3 regions of the Veillonella montpellierensis genome follow, and region 3 is predicted to be linked to each of the others. Evidence: riboswitches for the same ligand, from Rfam matches in the RefSeq annotation. Region 3 holds a riboswitch; each other region holds the start of a gene.
What was found. Region 3 has a riboswitch for thiamine pyrophosphate ahead of thiC (phosphomethylpyrimidine synthase ThiC). Riboswitches for the same ligand answer to the same signal wherever they lie in the genome.

Region 1 (7,472 bases), on a different contig from region 3:
CTGAGTTACAGTATACCTATAGTGACTATCATCAAAGTGCATACACAGATAGTTTAAAGCACCCTGTTGTGGCGGTACATAAAACCTATGGAGAAGCAAGACTGGGGGTAAAAGCGACCTATGGCCCTGCATATGTAGCGGTGAACCGATACATTATGCACGATGCAGGGCAAAACTACACTTCTTGGGGACACGAAATTGGTGTTGATACATCGTTGCCACATGATATACACGTGCATGCCGTGTGGGCACGTCGACAGAATACAGATACTCATAAAAATCAAAAATCTATATCCTTAGCAGTGGAAAAGAAATTTTAATAGATCCATTGTCTGTCGATAGGCGTAGAGAAAACGATAGGGAATAGGGAGATAGTATATTATCGTTCATAGATAATAGTATATCTGGGAATAGGATGTTCTTTCCTAAACGATGCTTAGTTGTATCTACCCATAGATGTACACATATAAAAAGATGCTCTGTAGGAGCTAGACCTTACAAGAATTTGTAAGACCTAGCAGCTAGAGCATCTTTTTTCGTAGTTTCTTATTTTACAATGGTATCCATTGCCATCATATCGTCGAGAGAAGCCATATGCATACATGCATGGTAGGTGGCTTGTAACATTTGGACCATTAATAAAGCCCCCGTTCCTTCACCCACTGCCATATGAGCATGAAGTGGTACTTGACTTGGGGTAATGCCAACACGAGATAGAGCTAAGATCATAGCTTTTTCCCGTGACATATGCGATGGAATAGCATATTGTGATACGGTAGGGCATATGGTTTGGGCACAGACCAAGGCAACGGCTGTTGTAAAACCATCAATGACGAAAGGAACTTTCGCCCGCGCACAAGTTACCATGGCAGCGGTTAAGGCGACGAGGTCAAATCCGCCAAGTCGTTGTAAAATACATTCCGTAGAATTTAACTTTCCTTTGTGGAATGCTAGCGCATCGGCTACGACACGTTGATATTTGGCGACAGACTCTTCATCATTGCCAGCCATATCATCCACCGTCATCGATGAAGGTTCACCAGTCAAAGCGGATAGTACGGCAGCACTGGCTACGGCGTTTCCCATACCGATTTCACCAAAAGATAGCAAATTAATTTCCTTAAAATTGCGATTAATAAGAGTTGTTATCAGCTTACTTACTTGTTCATACACGTATTGATATGCATCTACCGTCATGGCAGGTTCTTCTAAGAAGTTAGCACTACCGCGTTGAAACTTACAATCAACGCCAACGGCTTTATGGCTATTTAAACCTACATCAACAATTTCATAGGGAATATGAGAGAAGGTAGCCAATTGTGTAGCTGCTGATTTTTGTTGTAACATTGTTTTAGCTTGTAGCCGTGTTAATTTAGGATTACAACCAACAATACCTGCTTTAGCAATACCATGGTCAGCAGCAAATATTACATGAAGTGGATTAATGCGATTGTGCATGCATCCCCAAATATGAGTGAGACGTATGAAATAGTCTTCCCAAACTCCAAAACTATGAGGTCTAATACAACGAGAACTGATTTGTTCTTCTCCGGTAAGCATAGGACCAGCTTGTTTCGTTTGTGTATTTTGATTCATAGGGCACCTCCAATAGGATAGATTATATATTGATATATGTATACATATACCTATGTATATATCTATTATATGCTTCTTTTACTTTGAAAGCTAGTTACTTCATTGAAGGATTCTTACTATCAAGATGATGCATCATTCGAGCGGTGATACGTTCGTGAAGGGTGAACACAGACTATGCTAGTCTGTGTTACATCATAGTTACAAGAGGGCAATTAGATTTATAAATGTTAGGCATCATATCATTTATGGGATAGCGGAAGAATTCTTTTTTTCTTACAAGCAGAAATGATAATAATTGCTAATATAGTTCCGCCAGCGGTGCTAATAAAAAAAGGAGGAATAAATCCTAAGAGAGCGGCTTTTTGATTACCTAGGACATACGAGGCGATTGGATAGGCAGCTAATCCACCAATAATAGATGTACCTACTAACTCACCAATATAGGCAAACGGTAGTTTCTTAGTATATTTGTATAATAGACCAGCTAGTAGGGCGCCGCACATACTACCTGGAAAGGCAAATACGGTTCCTAGACCTAATAGGTTTCGTAAGAGGGATGCAATAAAAGCAGCTCCTACGGCATAACTAGGACCGAGTACGACAGCGGTTATGATATTGATAAGATGTTGCACTGGTGCACATTTAGAACCAAGTATGGGGAATGAAAAGGTAGATCCTATAATGGCAATGGCAGAAAGGACACCCGTTAGTACGAGCTTGGTCGTTTGCGATAAACGATAGTTGGATGTATTATGCTCTTTCACGACGCTTGCCTCCTTTCTTAATGCTTTGTAAGATAAGAACGACAAGGGCGGTGAGTACCATAGCTGGTAAGGTAGAACCAAGTACAAACTCTGTGGCTAAGAAATAGCGATAGATGATAAAGCCGATTATCCATGATAGCATATTTACAACATTAATAGGTTTAGTATAGGCACTATCATTGAGTAGGTAGTCCATGATTAATACGGCTGTCATAGGTGCAAATACAGAGCCGATAGCATATAAGAAATTAGTGATATCATCCATAGGGAATAGCATAGCGGCAATGGTACCGATAATAGTGGTTATTCCTGCTAAATACATGCCTCGTATACGGGGACTGAGTGCTTCGCCAGATACACCGGCTGAATAGGCATCGAGAAAGGTGGTAGTAACCGTTGAAAATATAACGATTAATAAACCAACCAATCCAAGACCAGCAGTACTCATAATAACGGCAATATCAGTTACTCCTGTGTAGATAGCGGCACACATACCAATGCAATACATAAACGTACTAGTAAGAGAATAGATGATAACGCTGACTACTGTTGCTTTTACAGGCTCTTTCGCATGATGCGTATAATCGCTAATCAATGGTAACCAAGAAAGGGGCATGGCTATTGATAATTCGATGGCCATGCTAAATGCTAAGGAATCATCAGTTACAGTGGGCATAATTGTTTGATTGGCAATTAGACCACATAATACGAGGGTTAAAGCAAATAACATGCCCATGGCGGTACCATTTATTTTCGTAAAGTTGGTGAGACCAATGCGCAACCAACCTAAAATACAAAGGCCGATAATACAAGCCCAAACAGGTTGAGTTAGATTGATAATGCTGTTAGCGGATAGAGAACCATCATAAATCATGATGGATGTCCAACCAATTAATTGGATAATGTTTAGAATGATGAATAAAAGGCTGCCTGAGGTACCGAAAGCATCTTTTACCGTTTCCATAGCGGTTTTTCCTTTTTTAGCACCAATATAACCAGCCCCAAAGAGGATAAGGCCACCAATAATGTGACCAATGACGATGGCGAGGAGGCCTTTTTCAATGCCAAGTGGTGAAAAATAAGTACCTGTTAATATTTCGGCAATTGAAACGGCTGCACCAAACCAGATTAAGCCGTTTGATAATAATGTTGTTCGTTCTATAGCTTGTTTCATAAAAACTCCTTATTGATTAGTATATGGTTGTGTGTGAATTAATCCAGCCCCATGATCCATAGGACCACTACCATGACCTATATCCATCATGGCAGATAGGGTTAGTGAAATATAGTCTTTAGCGCGTTGTACGGCACTAGGAATGTCATAGCCCTTCGCTAAATTAGCGGCAATGGCACTTGATAAGGTACAACCTGTACCATGGGTGTTATTATTTTTGATACGCTTGCCTGTAAACCAAGTATAGTCGTTTGGGGAGATATATAATAAATCATTCGCATCGTTAATGCGATGACCACCCTTTACAAGGACTGCACAGTGATAGGCGTTGTAGATAGTAGAAGCTGCTTGTAGCATATCATCGCCACAGGTAATAGAAATGTGAGATAATGTTTCTGCTTCCGGTATATTAGGCGTTACTAGGGTGGCTAGCGGTAATAATGTATTGACCAAAGTTTCGATAGCATCCTCGTCAATTAATCGAGCACTACTAGTAGCAATCATCACGGGATCTACGACAATATTAGTGGCTTTATAATGTCGTAATTTTTCAGCAATGACTGTAATTAGCTCCTTGTTAGATAGCATGCCAGTTTTTATAGCTTTTGGTGGAATGTCTGTAAAAATAGCATCTAATTGAGCCGCCATAAAATCGGGCGTCACATTAGAAATCGCACTTACCCCCATCGTATTTTGTGCGGTGAGAGACGTGATGGCGCTCATACCATATACGTGATGAGCTAGCATAGTCTTAAGATCGGCTTGTATACCTGCACCACCACTACAATCACTACCAGCAATGGTGAGAGCTGTTACGGTGTCTACTAACCGATGTGCTATTGTGGCTACTTGACGCGTTTTTGTATACACCTCATCTATAGTGCTAGAACTGTTAAAAATAGCACCAATCATAGCAAAACCGGCCATACCACGCCCATCTAAGAGGGACATGTTGTCTTTTGTAATACCGCCAATCGCTACTACGGGAATAGGCACAGCACGACAAATCGATTCGAATATATCATGACTTATACGGGTAGTATCTTTCTTGGTATCTGTAGCAAATACTGCACCGGATCCAATATAATCAGCACCCTCTTCATAGGCTAATTCGGCTTGTGCGATTGTTTTGGCAGTAACGCCAATAATAGCATTATCGCCGAGAATGTAGCGCGCTTCACGTAAAGGCATGTCATCTTGTCCAATGTGTACACCATCTGCTTGTATTTCTTTAGCTAGTGCTACATTGTCATCAATTATGAAGGGCACTTTATATTGACGGCATAGAGCTTGTACTTGTAATGCTTCCTCTTTTACTTGTGATAGAGGGATTTCTTTACGTCGTAATTGAATCATAGTTGCACCACCACGAATGGCTGCTTCTACTTGATTGAGTAAAGCACTACCTGTCGGTTCGTGGGGAGGTGTAATTGCATACACCGTTAGGTGAGAACGTGTTAGTTTCATAATCGGTTATATGATACATAGATGTATCATAGGCTCCTTTCTATACTACAAATAATAGGTGAATGAATGCCCATACTAGCACTAAGCTCCTGGCCTATAAGGGTGGTGTACGCTTACGGTTATAGGATAGGTAGTTAATGTAGAAAGACATATAGAAGAGAGAAATATAAAAAAGGAAACCTAGTAGGTTTCCTTTTTATAAATACGGCATGGGTATGACTTGATATGTACTGCCGTCATATAGCATACAATGTATATCATCGTCAGTATATGTTGTCGCCGTATATAGTTCTAGTATATCCCTACGTTGGCATTATCCAAATCAGGTTATGGGTTAAAGCGAGTAGCTTACTCTCAGCCCGAACATTCGAGCACCCCGTTGTCTAATTTACATATCATAGTTTATTACTATGATATAGTTAATTTTATCATAAAATATGGGAAAATTAAACTGTTGATACCTATGTAATCGAAAGAGTTATCTGGAGTAGTTAACATATGTGACACAGAATCCGAATGATGTATGTAAACAGTACTCTTCTATATATTTATTAGGTAATGTAAATACCAATACTTTTTGGGCTATGATAGTATATCTACTGCATATTGTACTATGCTTACAAGCATTATGAGTTGTGAACGTTCTTTTGTAAAATCGTTTTCCATCAACCTTGTGACATCATTCTAAAATAGGATAGATTATGTGTTAGAAGAATACATAGTCTAGTAGGCATTTAATATATGCTAAGTCTAGTGAGATTTTTATATTTTAGGTAACAAATTAGCTGGATTCGGCAATAAACTAGCCTTTTTTTTGTATTTATGATGTTGATCCGGTACATAGACACGCAAGAATTTTGGCAATACTTCTAATTCAACAGGCATATCGGGACCTCGGTCGCCATCCATATTGGTAGGGAGATCATTGACTTCATTTAATAATTGGATATGCGCTTTTTTGACGGTTATAATATCTACATACCGGGAATTATAAATACTACCACTGATAACCAATGGAAATATACGGAGAATATCAAGAATAAAGTATTCTTTAAAAATAATAATGCGCATAAAGCCATCATCAACGGTGGCGGTAGGCATAAATTTTTCAAAACTGGATACACAATTCGTCAATAGGGCTAACACCAATGGTGATTTGACTACAAAGTCTTTGTCTTCTGTTATGATGCGATAATTAAAGCTTTTATTGTTTAATAAAGCTTGTCCACCTCGGGCAAAATAGGCAAGAGGACCTAAAATACTTTTTTCCTTAGGTGTTACCTCTTCTACTACTTTAGGTATGATACCTGCCGCAATATTGTTGCAAAAATATTTATCATTGCAACGACCAATATCAATGTGGCGAATTACACTATGGCTTAAGGCATGGATAGCAGCTAGCGGTGAACGGGGGATTTCTAGGGCACGGGACATATCGTTTACAGTACCAACAGGAATAAAGCCGAAGTTAATGTCACCACCAGCTTGTGCAATGCCATTTACTGTTTCATTAACCGTTCCATCGCCGCCCATACAAAAGACAGCATCGTAGTGATTTTCTGTAGCGGCTTTAGCAAAGCGAGTGGCATCTAATTCGCCAGCAGTAAATTTCACTTCTGTGTGATCAAATAGGCTGGTTAATTGTAATTGCAAGTCCATCATATAGCGACGGGCAGCGCCTCCACCAGAGGAAGGATTTATGATGACTAAACAACGACTCATATATAATACTCCTAGTTATAAATCAAAATTGACAGTGTATAAAGCACCTCGTATAATTAATCTATCTTATATTATAACTGTATTTGTTCTTGAATAAAAGAGAAGATGTTAGAAAATATACTAGCTTCTTATGAAAGACAATATAGTTAGTAGTTAGGATTTACTAGCTAGTAGTTATATAACATGATTTGAGGAATATTGCATATGGATAAGCATGAAGAGTATCATTTGAAGCCCATTGATTCTATTGGAAGATTGCCATTGAGTGAACAAGTATATATCACATTAAAGCAAGCTGTATTGCGAGGAGAATTAAAACCGCAAGTTAAATTAAATGAAGTGAAAATCGCAGAGCAATTACAAGTGAGTGCTACGCCTGTGAGAGAAGCGTTTCGAAAACTTGCTAAAGATAATTTAGTAGTTATAAAACCTTGGAAAGGTGTAACGGTTAAGGGGTATACACCAGAAGAAATTATTGCTATGTATCAGTGTCGTGAGGTTATGGAAGGACTTGGAGCTAGATTATGTGCCTTGTATGCGACAGATGAGCAAATTCGTGAGTTAGAAGAGGTGTGTGACGAAGGACGGCGTGAGGAAGATCTAGAAGAAAGAGTGGCGATTAATAGTCGTTTTCACTCATTGATAGCTATGTTATCTGGTAATGAACGAGTGGCGGACTATTTATCAGATTTTAGAGAAATGGTGAATCGTGATATGTATATTAGTACTATGGATTCGGAACGCAGTTT
Region 2 (7,472 bases), on a different contig from region 3:
AATCTTCACTAGCGCCTAGCGGACTCATTTCGAAAGCATTATCACCAAATGTCAAAGCAAACTCTTTTTCTATCTTTTTAGTAGCAGCTACATCATTAACTGTAAGAGGATAATTATTAATTTCTTCAAACATTGGCATTTTAGGTGCCTTTGATGCTTGTGCTTCTGCATTGCAAATCCGTTTAATTGCCTCTAACATATGAGCTCTAACACTTTCATCAATAGTACGAATATTCAATTTAATGTATGCTTCATCAGGAATAATATTTTCTGCTTTGCCCGCATGAAATTCACCAATAGTAAGTACTGCCTGTGTTTGTGGTGCCACTTCTCGAGACACAATAGTTTGCAATCTAACCACTGCCGAGGCGGCCATAACGATGGGATCAATCGCATTATTTGGCATGCCTCCATGACCTCCTTCTCCGAAGAAGGTTACTTTTAAACTATCTCCAGCTGTCAAAATTTGACCTGGTCGATAGCCAACTGTACCAGATTTAAAAGACATTAAATGCTGTCCTAATATAATTTCAGGCTTAGGAATATGAGCCAACAAATTATCATCTATCATGGCTTGTGACCCTTCCGCCGTTTCTTCTCCTGGTTGAAAGATGGCTACAATAGTCCCAGACCAGGCATCTTTTTTCTTGGCTAATACGGTAACAGCTCCTAATAACATGGTAGCGTGCATATCATGACCACACATATGTGATACAGACGTTTCATGTCCTTTACGATCAATCATAGTCTTGACACTGGCATAGGATAAGCCGTTAGACTCTTTCATTGGCAAGGCATCCATATCAGCGCGAAGCATAATAGTAGGGCCTTCTCCATTACGAATGATGGCTACTACACCAGTGCCTCCTATCCCTTCAGTAACATCAATGTCTAATTCTTTTAGTTGATTAGCTATATAAGAACTAGTCTCATATTCTTGCATAGATAGCTCAGGATTTTGATGAATATGTATATATACTTCTTTTAAGGCAGGCAATTCATCTATAATAATAGATTCTACCTTTTCTATTAATCGCATAAAACACCCACTTTTTTAATGTATACTTAAAATATATTGATAGTTACAGTATAATCCTTACTCATAGTAAATACAATATAATGCCTGTACCAGCTTAACCAATCATATTCATATGCTAAGAGCAATGCATATCCATCATTTATAAAAATTCCATTATCTACCGCTTTAAAATCTATACAACTGATATACAAAAAAGGCATCAGTGCCACGCACTGATGCCTTTACTTTTGGCGGAGAGCCAGGGATTTGAACCCTGGGTACGGAGTTCACCGCACACATGATTTCCAATCATGCTCCTTAAGCCACTCGGACAGCTCTCCATAAGGTACTTTATGAGTATACCTTGTAATCAAATAGATGTCAACCAAATTTTTATAAATCTGCAAATTTATAAATTTACATGCAATAAACGTCCATCTTTATATATAATGCGAATAGTAATACAACAGACATCAAATTACCACCACTTCATCTTATAAAATAAAGTGAACTCATACTACTAATTAGATTGTCATAGCTTCACTCATCATAGCAATACCATCAACACCCCATGTTAATACATCTTGATAGGTATGACTTGTAACTCCACCTAATGCATATATTCTAAAAGGTAATGTCTTTCCCTTTTTAGCTTCATAAACTATGTCCATATCTCTAGCATCATAATTCCTATCTAAATTTGTATCACCACAATTAGTATGTATTTCATTAATAATCGATACTACCCCAGATTTACCCAAAGCTATAGCATTAGGTTTACATGATGTAGGTAATACGGGACTGATAAGGATATAGTTCCAACCTGTAATAGAGTACTGTTTTATATAGGCAAGCCAACTTTTCCACTGCCCGACAGAATGAATCGACGTGCCTTTAATATGTTTCGATAAAAATCGACCAATCATAGGATTTGTATCTATAGACTTACCAAATTTTCTTACTATATCTTGCAACGAATACAATGGCATATGAACATACAAGTCTCGAGTAACAATTCTATCTATATCTTCTAATCCTTGCACCATCATTCCATGAATAAGCATCCGACAATGATCCATTATAGGGAGTAACTCATCAATTAATTGCCAATACGTATCATGATCCATATCAGGTTCTCTAATAATAACTTGACAATCACCATAGTTTGTAATCCAATGTGAATCTCCATAGAAATGTAGATGTTCTTTATGATGAACTGCATCTTTATGACACTCTATTATATACGTAATTTGATCTTTCAAGGGTCTCTTGGCTAATCTTCGATTACTAATAATAGTAATAGGATACATCTTAATTCACCCGTCTTTTATCCTACATAAATATAATCGCTCATCACTGGTTGCATGTTTTTATCTTTAATGGCCTTCATTACTTCTTCTACGCTGCGACTATCAGAAATTTCAAATTGTGCATCGCCTTCGGCCTCTTCCTCTTGATTAATTCCTCCATGACTACCAATCCCTGTGCTAACACCAGCTGATATTTTAGTTGCTCCCAAGGTGATAACATGATCTCTGAAAGTAGGTTTTTCTCGCGTAGAAATCGTAATGCTAGCAAATGGTAAAAACAAACGATAGGCTAATATAACTTGCAATAATTGTGTTTCATGAACATCTTTAGGATTAATAGTAGCATCATTAACGATAGGACATAATCGAGGGCAAGAAATAGAAATTTCTGCATGCGGATATTTTCGTTGTAATAACCATGCATGATATCCTGTGGCAAACGCATCTTTTCTAAAGTCATCAAGGCCCAATAGAGCCGCAAAGCCAACTCCGCGCATGCCACCCATAAGTGCTCGCTCTTGTGCTTCTAAGCGATATGGGAAAATACGTTTATTTCCTCCCAAATGCAAAGTTTCATATTTTTTATCATTATATGTTTCTTGAAATACAGTAACATAGTCGCAACCACATTCATGTAAATAACGATAATTTTCTATATTAGTCGGATAGATTTCAATGCCCACCACCGAAAAATATTGTTTAGCTAATTCACAAGCACGTCCAATATACTTTATATCGCTCCAATATTCACTTTCACCAGTTAAAATCAAAATTTCTTGCAATCCAGTTTTCGCAATGGACTCTAATTCAATAATAATTTCAGCTTCATTCAATTTAGCTCGGTGAATATTATTATGGCAATTAAATCCACAATATACACAATAATTTTCACAATAATTGGAAATGTATAAAGGTGTAAATAATTGTACATTATTACCAAAATAACGATGACGAACAGAGGCCGCTTTTGCCGCTATTTCTTCTAGAAATGGTTCTGCTGCAGGTGATAATAAGGCTTGAAAATCTTGTACTGATAAGATATCTTTCTGTAAGACTCTCTTTACATCTTTCGCTGTATAATTACAATAATCATAAGCATTCATAGCTGTGATTACAGATTCACGTACAGTACTATCAATTTGATCCATATATGGCATATATTTCATATGATCTGTTTTATTATTCGGAATAGCAACTCCATTCATATAAAAACTCCTATTCTAATTAGCAATATGTTTACTTTACTATCACCTATTCATGTATAAATGGTCGACCAAGCTAAACATACGACTAATATACATCACAAAATTCTAACTATTTAAATTATCACGCAAGCAGATTAAGAAAACCACTTAATCTATCAAAAATCCTGTTAATGGAGATGATGCTTCAGCCCCCGAATCTAATATGCGTCCTAATTTTGCTAAATATCCTAAACGGCCTGCTTCAACGGCTTGTCCAAAAGCTCGTGCCATCATAGGAATATCGCCAGCTGTAGCAATGGCCGTGTTCACCATAACTGCAGTAGCTCCCATTTCCATAACCATCGCTGCTTGTGATGGTGTACCTATGCCTGCATCTACAATAATAGGCACATCCACTTCATTAATTAGTAATTGAATAAATGCTTTTGTTTCTAAGCCACGATTGGAACCAATAGGTGCTGCTAAAGGCATAACTGCCGCTGCTCCAGCATTTACTAAATCTCTTGCCACATATAAATCTGGATACATATAAGGTAGAACCGTAAAGCCCTCATTAGCTAATATTTCTGTAGCCTTTATGGTTTCATAATTATTAGGTAGTAAATATTTAGAATCACCAATAACTTCTACTTTTACTAATTCACCACAACCACATTCTCTTGATAATTTAGCAATGCGAACTGCTTCTTCTGCTGTTCTAGCACCACTCGTATTAGGTAATAAACTAACCGTATTAGGAATATAATCCAATATATTTTCTATCTTTCCACCTACGGCACGTCGCAATGCCAATGTAACAATTTCTGCATGAGCTTCATTGATTGCTGCCTGAATTAAAGGTAAAGAAAACTTACCTGATCCTAAAATAAACCGCGATGTAAATGTATGATTTCCTAATGTCCATGTATCCATTATTATGTCTCCTTATTATATATTACTAACTATTACTCAAACACTGTATCATTTTATTCGCCATATGCCCGGCACATACCATAACACGAGCTGCGGTAATTTTTCCCAATTCATCAATATCACTTTGAAAGTCTCCACACACATACCAATTATGACGGAACTGTCTACACAGGATATCATTACTATCACCCCAGCCGGCCATGCCAGAACATCCGATCAAACAAATAAGATTAGGTAACTGCAAAATCTCCTCTGTAAGCCACGCTTTCGTAGTCGCCTTATCAACTGCCTCTATAATAAATTGTTCTTTCTCTAAAATATCTCCTATCGTATCTTGACTTACCCACCGTGATTCAACCTCAATGTGTACATTAGGATTAACCTGTTCTAAATACGCTTTTAAAGCTATTACTTTATCAATCCCAACGTCTGCATGCGTATAACATTGTCTTCCTAAATTACTCACATCTACCGCATCTCGGTCAATTAACCGTAAGGTTCCCACTCCAGCACGACACAAAGCTACCGCTACATGAGATCCAATTCCACCAACGCCTATGATTGTCACCCGCTTATGACTTAATGTATTTTCCATATATACCCTCTCTAAAACGACAATACTACTCTCTACTGTGCATTAGCCGCCACCAACAAACGATACAATTTCTATAATGGATCCAGCTACGACTAATGTATGATTCCATACATCGCGCTTAACAATATTTCCATTATATTCAACCGCTACTCGTTCTAAACGATATCCTAGTCCTATAATTAGCTGTTCTAATGTTATTGATTTTTCTTGATCATATCCAAGTTGCTCCAATAATATAGAGTACGAATACATCTGTCCATTAATCCTAAGTGTACACTCATCTTTCATACATATCACCTCTGTCCTATATATTATTGTATATGTCTATTCTATATAGTATGTACCAATACAAATCAGTTACTAAAAAAGACACCAAGAAATCATACCCGTGGTGGTATGCCCCTTCGTGCCTTAGCAGTCTAATCATATCTATTTAATTAATTAGTAATAAACTATACTATAATATTCACTATAATTAAAATACAGGAACACCAATGTAGTATCCCTGTTCTCTATTATGCATCCCTACGTTGGCATTATCCAAATCAGGTTCTAGGTCAAAACATTCGTTTACTCTCAGCCAACCAGTGTTAGCTCCCTTTTCATATATAATTATATTTTCATTATACTAAAATTTTCAAATTTATCAATAGGAATTTACTATTTTATAACGATCAATTCTATAGTAGTCAAACATTGACGATATAAATCTATAAGACCCCTATATAAGAACTAATTATTATAGAAAATTATTTCTCATATTTCATAACATCTATCAAACTGTCTAAAAACTAACATCTACTAAAACATACTATCCTATTGATATGAATAGCCTACGGCGCATCAATTTTTTACCTATCCTCATAGCCTTTTACTATTACTAGGAAATTATTATACCATTACAGAGCTTCTTCTATATCTAATAAAACAGGCTTAGAAGCTTTTAAACTTTTTTGTATATCAATAATTCGTTGATTTGATGATCCTCTAAATGGCAACGATGGATCTTTTAATGCATCTACAAATAATCCGTCAACTAATACATCGCACAATACTAATAATCTATATTTATGAGGGCACGCCATAATTTCTTCAAATGTATAACCAGAATACGCCCAAATGTCTTTATCCGGTATTGCCGCTCGTACATTAGTTACCAATTCTACCAATCCATCAACATTTTGAAAAGGTTCTCCCCCAAGTAATGTAAGTCCGCGAATATTTTCATCCTTTATATAGTCAATAACTTGCTGTGTTTCTGTATCCGTCCATTCTGCACCTGCAGTAAAATCTTGATATGACTCATTAAAACAATTATAACATTTATGAGTACAACCAGTTACAAATACAGACGTACGAATCCCTATTCCATTAGCTATATCATACTTTCGTATTTGTCCATATCTCATAATAAATCCCTACCATCATCATAGCTATACAAACAATACTTATCATGAGAATTGCCTGTATAGCTATTTTTAATTTTACACGATACAAATCAACTTACTCGTATATACGCATTTTTCTTACATTATATAATCCGCATCATATAAAAACATACCGTCTAGTAACCTGATGCAGCCTAACACGTCATCTAAATATGCATAACTCGGTCTTTAATTTCTTTAGTGCGTCCTTCATTCCAAAAATTTTCACCTAAATAACCACAAGTGCGACGAATAACAGTTAATGTATCACGATTTGTATTATGACATCGTGGACATTCCCACTCATTATCATCATTTACAATGATTTCTCCATCAAATCCACATTCATGACAATAATCAGATTTTGTATTAAATTCAGCATACGAAATATTATCATAAATGAAACGAATCATTGATAGTACTGCTGGTATATTATGCGTCATATTAGGAATTTCTGCATACGAAATACATCCACCAGTTGATTTCTTTTGAAATTCAGATTCATAAGCAAATTTATCAAACACATTAATCTCTTCACGCACATTCACATGATAGCTATTAGTATAATAACCCTTATCTGTAATATCTTCAATCATACCAAATCTAGCGCGATCAATAGATGAAAAACGATTTGTCAAACTTTCAGCTGGTGTTCCATAAATAGCAAACCCTATATTGGTTTCTTTTTTCCATGAATCTACGGCTTCATTCATAACGTCCATGATTTTCATAGCAAATTTTTTACCCCGAGGGCTTGTGTTAGATTCACCAGTAATTAATCTAGTAGCTTCATAAATACCAATATATCCTAAAGAAGCAGTCGCATACCCTCCCAATAAGTATTTACCAATACATTCGCCTTTTTTCAAGCGAGCAATGGCTCCATGTTGCCAATGAATTGGTGATACATCACTTGTTACATTTTTTAATAAATTATAGCGTAATAATAGTGCTTTTTTACAAAGCTCTAATCGTTTTTTCATAATTTCAAAAAATATTTCTTCA
Region 3 (7,472 bases):
TTGCAAACAGATGAACCATTAAAACGTGCATTTATGCCATATGGTGGTATTAAAATGGCAGAAGAAGCATTAGAAATGTACGGAGATAAGCCAAACCCTGAATTTCATAAAATTTTTAATGAATATCATAAAACACATAATCAAGCTGTATTTGATGCATATACTCCAGAAATGCGTGCAGCTCGTAGTAGTCATATTGTAACAGGCTTGCCAGATACATATGGCCGTGGTCGTATTGTTGGCGATTATCGTCGAGTTGCTTTATATGGTATTGATCAATTAATTGCATGGAAAGAAGAAGATAAAGCTAATTGTGGCTGTGGCGTTATGCTTGATTCTGTTATTCGCTTGCGTGAAGAATTAGCAGATCAAATTAAAGCATTAAAACAAATGAAAGAAATGGCAGCTTCCTATGGGTATGATATTTCTAAGCCAGCAGAAAATGCACGTGAAGCAGTACAATGGTTGTATTTTGGTTATTTAGCAGCTATAAAAACACAAAATGGTGCGGCTATGTCTGTAGGTCGTATTTCTACATTCTTGGATATTTATATTCAACGTGATTTAGAAGCAGGCACGTTAACAGAAGAAGAAGCACAAGAATTAATTGACCATATCGTATTAAAATTCCGTATGGTAAAATTCGCCCGCATTAAATCATACAACGAACTATTCTCTGGTGATCCTATTTGGGCAACATTGGAAATGGCTGGTATCGGTATGGATGGACGTTCCATGGTTACTAAGAATGACTTCCGATTCTTGCATACATTGGAAAATATGGGACCTTCTCCAGAACCAAACTTGACTGTATTATATTCCTCTAAATTACCTGAACCATTTAAAAAGTATGCAGCTTATATTTCTGTATCTACTAGCTCAATTCAATATGAAAATGATGATGTTATGAAACCTGTTTGGGGCGATGACTATTCTATTTGCTGTTGCGTATCGGCCACACAAACAGGCAAGGAAATTCAATTCTTTGGAGCTCGTGCTAACCTTGCGAAAGCATTGTTATATGCTATTAATGGCGGTATTGATGAAAAATCTAAAAAACAAGTTGGCCCTAAATACGTGCCAATTACCTCTGAATATTTGGATTATAATGAAGTAATGGCTAAATTTGTACCGATGCTAGATTGGTTAGCAGATATTTATGTAAATGTATTGAACTTGATTCACTATATGCATGATAAATATTATTATGAAGCAGCTGAAATGGCATTGATTGATACTGATGTACGTCGTACATTCGCTACGGGGATTGCAGGGTTCTCCCATGTCATCGATTCCTTATCGGCTATTAAATATGCGAAAGTAAAAGTGGTTCGTGGAGCAGATGGCATTGCAGAAAGCTTTGAAATTGATGGGGACTTCCCTAAATATGGTAATGATGATGATCGCGCTGATGAAATTGGTGTATGGTTGTTACGTACATTCTTAGCTATGATTAAACGTCGTCACACATATCGTGAATCTGAACCAACTACTTCTATTTTGACCATTACTTCTAATGTAGTTTATGGTAAATATACAGGCATGCTACCAGATGGACGTCCTGCATGGACTCCATTTGCACCAGGCGCTAACCCTAGCTATAATGCTGACGCTAATGGCTTGTTGGCATCTTTGAACTCTGTAGCTAAATTACCATATGAATGGGCATTAGATGGTATTTCTAATACACAAAGTATGACACCATCTGCATTAGGTCATGATAACAAAGAACGCTCTGTAAATCTTGTACATGTTATGGATGGCTATTTTGATCAAGGGGCGCATCATTTGAATGTAAATGTATTTGGCAAAGAAACATTACTTGATATTATGGAACATCCAGATAAACCAGAATATGCAAACTTTACAATTCGCGTATCTGGATATGCCGTTAAATTTATCAATTTAACTCGCGAACAACAGTTGGATGTTATTTCCAGAACATTCCATGAAAGAATGTAATGAATGAAGGCACATTTGACTAGGACTATGTGATTTTGATTTCTATAGGATACTAGCATATAGTGTGTAGTATAATTACATAGTAGCCCTGTGCTTTGCGCCAGGGCTATTTATGTATTGTAAAAGGAGGTGGTTCTATGGGAGATACACAAAGAGAAATAGAAGGGTTAGTAAATGCTACAGAATCATTTGGCGCTGTAGACGGGCCAGGATTACGATTTATTGTATTTTTACAAGGTTGTGCCATGCGTTGCCGATATTGCCACAATCCAGAAACGTGGCAATTTGATAATAGAAATGCACAATGGAGAACGCCAGAGGATGTATTTCAACAAGCATTACGGTATAAAGCGTACTGGCAAAATGGCGGCGGGATTACTGTGAGTGGTGGAGAGGCTTTATTGCAAATTGATTTTGTCATTGCATTATTTACATTGGCTAAAAAGAAAGGCATTCATACTTGTCTTGATACATCGGGAAATCCCTTTACGTGGGATGAGCCATTTTTTTCCAAGTTTGAAACATTATGTGACTTAACAGATTTGTTCTTATTAGATATAAAAGAAATAGATAATGAACGCCATAAGAAATTGACAGCACAAGCGAACACAAATATTTTAGAAATGGCTACGTATTTGTCAGATAAAGGTAAAGCCATGTGGATTCGTCATGTGCTGGTGCCAGGCATAACGACCGACATTGAGGGATTAACACGGTTAGCAGAATTTATAGATACATTACATACAGTGGAACGAGTAGAAGTCTTGCCATATCATGCTATGGCAATTCATGAATGGGAACGATTAGGAATACCATATACGTTAGAAAATGTTGAACCACCAACACAAGAACAGATTGATACAGCGGAACGTATATTAAAAGTAAGCAGATATAAGAAGTAACCTGAAAAGATAGTAAGTGTTCATTGTTGTTATAAAAAACTATTAAAATTTTATAAAGTGTGGTATACTGAAAAAAATAATAAAGATGGGGAGCTGACTGAAGTCGGCTGAGAGTAAACTGATTGGTTTAGACCCTTGACCTGATTTGGATAATGCCAACGTAGGAAAAGCTTCTAGTTATAAATAATGCGAGATACCTATAGATGGTATCTCGTTTTTATTTAGATTAACTAATCGTTACCCATGTGATAACAAGTGTAAATTTTAGGAGGTAATGAAATGAATTCATACACAACACAGATGGATGCAGCACGTAAAGGGATTATTACAGAACAAATGAAAATAGTAGCCCGTAAAGAATTTCGTCCTGTAGAAGAAATTCGTCAATTAGTAGCAGAAGGCAAAGTTGTTATCTGTGCTAATAAGAATCATACTTCGTTGGATCCAGAAGGTATTGGTAGTATGCTTCGCACTAAAATTAATGTTAATCTAGGTGTATCTCGCGATTGCAAAGATTATGATATTGAAATGCAAAAAGTAATGAAAGCCGTAGAGTTAGGGGCAGAATCCATTATGGATCTATCTAGTCATGGTAATACAGAGCCTTTTCGTGTTAAATTAACAACAGAATGCCCTGCCATGATTGGTACAGTGCCTATTTATGATAGTGTCATTCATCATCAAAAAGATTTGGCTGAATTAACCGCAAAAGATTTTATTGATGTAGTACGACTTCATGCAGAAAATGGTGTAGATTTTGTTACATTGCACTGTGGAATCACGCGTAAAACAATTGAACAAATTCGCAAGCACAAACGCAAAATGAATATTGTAAGTCGTGGTGGTAGTTTAGTGTTTGCTTGGATGAGTATGACGGGAAAAGAAAATCCATTTTATGAATACTTTGATGATATTTTAGATATTTGTGAAGAATATGATATGACAATATCCTTAGGTGATGCATGTCGTCCTGGATGCTTGGCAGATGCCACTGATGTGTGTCAAATTGAAGAATTGGTAAGACTAGGGGAATTGACAAAACGTGCTTGGGCACATAATGTACAAGTTATTGTTGAAGGACCAGGACATGTGCCATTGAATCAAGTAGCGGCAAATATGCAAGTTCAACAAACTATTTGTATGGGGGCTCCATTTTATGTATTAGGGCCATTAGTTACTGATATTGCACCTGGCTATGACCATATTACAGCGGCTATCGGAGGTGCAGTAGCTGCTATGAATGGAGCTGCATTTTTATGTTATGTAACGCCAGCAGAACATTTAGCATTACCTAATGTAGACGATGTAAAACAAGGTATCATTGCTTCTAAAATTGCAGCCCATGCAGCAGATATTGCAAAAGGCGTTCCTCATGCACGTGATATTGATGATAAAATGGGAGAAGCTCGCCAAAAACTAGATTGGGAAGCACAATATGCATGCGCTTTAGATCCTAATACGGCTCGTGCGATTCGTGATAGTAGAGCACCTGAAAGTGATCATGCAGATACTTGCAGTATGTGTGGTAAATTCTGTGCTGTACGCAGTATGAATAAAGCATTAAACGATGAATATATTGACATTTTATAGAATGATTAGGCGCATCTATATTTTCTTGCTATAATAGACTTATAGGGAGGAGAATGTAATATGAATATCATTTTAGGCCTACTATTAGCAGTGTTGTTTTTTATATCCTTAATGGCTACATTGATAGGGTTACCAGGAAACTGGTGTATCATTATTTTGACAGTGTTAATGGCTTTCTTTACGCATTGGCAAATTATATCTATCACTACAACAGTTATAGTAGTATTGGTCTTATTAGCGGGAGAACTGCTTGAAACTGTATCAGCTTTTCTAGGTATGAAAAAATATAAACCATCAAAATGGACTTATATAGCTACTTTCATAGGTGGCATAGTTGGCGGCCTTATCGGTACGAGTGTGTTCCCCTTGGTCGGCTCAATCATAGGCGCTGCTATTGGTGTATTTATTTGTACCTATGTTTGTGAAAGTTATATATCTCCTGGTAATGTGGCTGATAAAGTGGCAAAGCGTGCTATGATTGGCACATTAGTGGGTATATCCATTAAATTTATTATAGCTGTAGGCGTCATTGTTTACATCCTAGGACAGATTTTTTTCGCTTCTTAACTATAATATATAGATGGTTATAGAGTTGATATGAAAAAGGAACTAACATATAATGTTAGTTCCTTTTTTGTGTGAATTATTTATTCTACAGGCATATCAGTAGGGGCGTTTTGATTAAACCATTTTTGGTAAATTTTATCGAATTCGCCACTTGCTTTTAAGTCAGCAATTGCTTTATTGATTTCCTTTTGTAATTGACTATTATCCTGACTCATCGCAATACCAAAGTATTCTTTCGCATTGTTATTAAGAGGTATGATTTTTAAATTTTCTTCTGGATGCTTGGACATATAATATTGGGCTACGGGTAAATCAAGTACAGCAGCTTCTACATTGCCAATTTTTAATTCTAGCAAGGCTTCATTACTGTGATCAAATTCTTTTATAGTAGCTCCATTAATGGCGTGAGCCGCTTTGGCACCAGTAGTACCTAACTGAACAGATACAGTATGATTGGATAAGTCATTTATGGAATTAATAGTAGTAGTTGATGATTTAGTAACAATGGCTAGTCCCGATTCATAATATGGTGTTGCAAATAATACTTTACTTTTTCTTTCTGGTGTAATGGTCATACCCGATACAGCAATATCTATATCTTTGCTCATTAAAGCTGGTATTAAAGCATCGAAAGAAACATTTTTAAATTCTACTTTAGCACCCATTTTATTGGCAATGGCATTAATCATATCGATATCATAACCATCATAGCCTTGCGTTTTTTCATCTTTAAACTCAAATGGTACAAAAGTAGGATTAGTGCCAACTATGATCTTTTTCTCGTTAGTACTTGAAGTATTGTTAGACGATCCACAACCTGTGAATGCGGCCATGACAGACATGGCGACCATACCGATGGTTACTATTTTTTTGAAATTCATATACATGCACTCCTTTTGAATATCTATTAACGAAATATTTTTTGTATGTTGTTATTATAACTTTCTAATTTTAATAAGTCAATAAAAAATGAATAAAAAATACATAAAATAAGAATAAATATAAATCTAAGGAAAATAAATAAGTATGAAAAGTATGATGCTATAATGATTTTCTTATTTCGTGAATTTCATACATTATAATGAGACTACATAGATTGTTTTAGATAATATAATATTGGGAAAGCGAATCAAGTTTATATTTTGTCGGTAATAATATCTTATTTGATTTATTATAAGACGTAAAATCCATCTTGCCATTGTAGTGATCTGAATTGTATTTATATTCTAAATTGGGATAGTTATAGTATGTATTGAATATAGTTGCACGGATGACTATTATATAAGTGTGTATAATTATTATGTTTAATTACATGCATACAACATCATATAGTATTTAGAAGCTACGAATTGAAATCGATATGACTTGTTGATACAAGAGATATAGTTAGGGGGCTTTCATAGTCGGTGTTTTCCTAGGTGATTTATGAGTGCTATATAATCATAGATTCGTACAAGACATGAATAGAAATAAAGACACAAAAAAGCACCATCCTTATTTATGATATAAATGTTTACATGTCATCATAAATAAAGAAGGTGCTGCATTTGGGGTAGTGTATATACAATTTTATATTGCTTTTAGTGCATTTTCTAAGACGGTTTTAATTTTGCTCTTTGTTTCTTCGTAGGTTTCACCTGGATGTGCCTCATATTGTTTATTTGTATCAAACCACATATTAGGGACATATGTATAGGGATGTGTTTTAAATAACTCACCAGCATTAGCATCATCGACCCATTGGATAGAAATTGATTTGAATGTAGGATTTTCATTAATAAGTTCTTGAATTGCTTTATGTGCATTAGCACAATAAGGACAACCTACCATATCAAAGGCAATAATTGATTTCATAATATAGACTCCTTTCATTGGAAAGTAATATCATTCTATATATAGTATAGCAAATTATCATAATATATTCAATGTTATCAATATATTGTCTGTGTTTTCTGTTAAGACAGAAATGATAGTAAGGATTTTCTTTAATCAGGCTGTTTGCTAATTTTTTTATAAGTACATCTTATTATGTATGTATGGGTACCAATATGTATTCTTTCTATATAGTATATATTAATCGATATAATAGTACAGTCAAAAATATTAGTATATAAGTTGCTTCATTAAAATATCACAAAATATAATGTTTATATTTTTATCATACTGAACTATTAATTTTGATATATAAAGAAGTTTATTATATGAGTTCATTCTATTCCTTGACATACAGTGTATAAACGGAGTAATATGTATAACACATATGTATGAATATCATTATATAATGTTATATTAATAACTATATATATGATATATAAATATTGTTTTGTAAGAAAGTGTGAAATATATGATAACAGGTGCAGCATATTTAGTACGTGCTTTACAATATGAAGGTGTAGATACATTATTTAATTATCCAGGTGCAGCTACTATAGATATTATGGATGAACTATA

Region 1: it holds a riboswitch for thiamine pyrophosphate, as region 3 does, so the genes downstream of both, thiD (bifunctional hydroxymethylpyrimidine kinase/phosphomethylpyrimidine kinase) here and thiC (phosphomethylpyrimidine synthase ThiC) in region 3, are expected to answer to the same signal.
Region 2: it holds a riboswitch for thiamine pyrophosphate, as region 3 does, so the genes downstream of both, thiS (sulfur carrier protein ThiS) here and thiC (phosphomethylpyrimidine synthase ThiC) in region 3, are expected to answer to the same signal.

The regions. Positions count from the first base shown of each region.
Region 1 is NZ_CAMUMS010000013.1:21,418-28,889, reverse strand. Features, by position in the region: gene P6940_RS07325 (autotransporter domain-containing protein) at 1-320, shown strand, start outside; gene P6940_RS07320 (nicotinate-nucleotide--dimethylbenzimidazole phosphoribosyltransferase) at 547-1,596, opposite strand; gene thiW (energy coupling factor transporter S component ThiW) at 1,836-2,360, opposite strand; gene cytX (putative hydroxymethylpyrimidine transporter CytX) at 2,347-3,534, opposite strand; gene thiD (bifunctional hydroxymethylpyrimidine kinase/phosphomethylpyrimidine kinase) at 3,544-5,001, opposite strand; TPP riboswitch at 5,284-5,390, opposite strand; gene P6940_RS07300 (diacylglycerol/lipid kinase family protein) at 5,764-6,723, opposite strand; gene P6940_RS07295 (GntR family transcriptional regulator) at 6,928-7,472, shown strand, end outside.
Region 2 is NZ_CAMUMS010000005.1:69,340-76,811, reverse strand. Features, by position in the region: gene P6940_RS03715 (amidohydrolase) at 1-1,039, opposite strand, end outside; tRNA gene P6940_RS03710 (tRNA-Ser) at 1,268-1,359, opposite strand; gene P6940_RS03705 (thiamine phosphate synthase) at 1,543-2,328, opposite strand; gene thiH (2-iminoacetate synthase ThiH) at 2,346-3,533, opposite strand; gene P6940_RS03695 (thiazole synthase) at 3,681-4,445, opposite strand; gene thiF (sulfur carrier protein ThiS adenylyltransferase ThiF) at 4,471-5,040, opposite strand; gene thiS (sulfur carrier protein ThiS) at 5,083-5,328, opposite strand; TPP riboswitch at 5,546-5,651, opposite strand; gene nrdG (anaerobic ribonucleoside-triphosphate reductase activating protein) at 5,940-6,449, opposite strand; gene nrdD (anaerobic ribonucleoside-triphosphate reductase) at 6,635-7,472, opposite strand, start outside.
Region 3 is NZ_CAMUMS010000001.1:28,817-36,288, forward strand. Features, by position in the region: gene pflB (formate C-acetyltransferase) at 1-1,962, shown strand, start outside; gene pflA (pyruvate formate-lyase-activating protein) at 2,100-2,864, shown strand; TPP riboswitch at 2,942-3,049, shown strand; gene thiC (phosphomethylpyrimidine synthase ThiC) at 3,144-4,454, shown strand; gene P6940_RS00140 (DUF456 domain-containing protein) at 4,515-5,021, shown strand; gene P6940_RS00145 (basic amino acid ABC transporter substrate-binding protein) at 5,102-5,908, opposite strand; gene P6940_RS00150 (glutaredoxin) at 6,591-6,875, opposite strand; gene ilvB (biosynthetic-type acetolactate synthase large subunit) at 7,366-7,472, shown strand, end outside.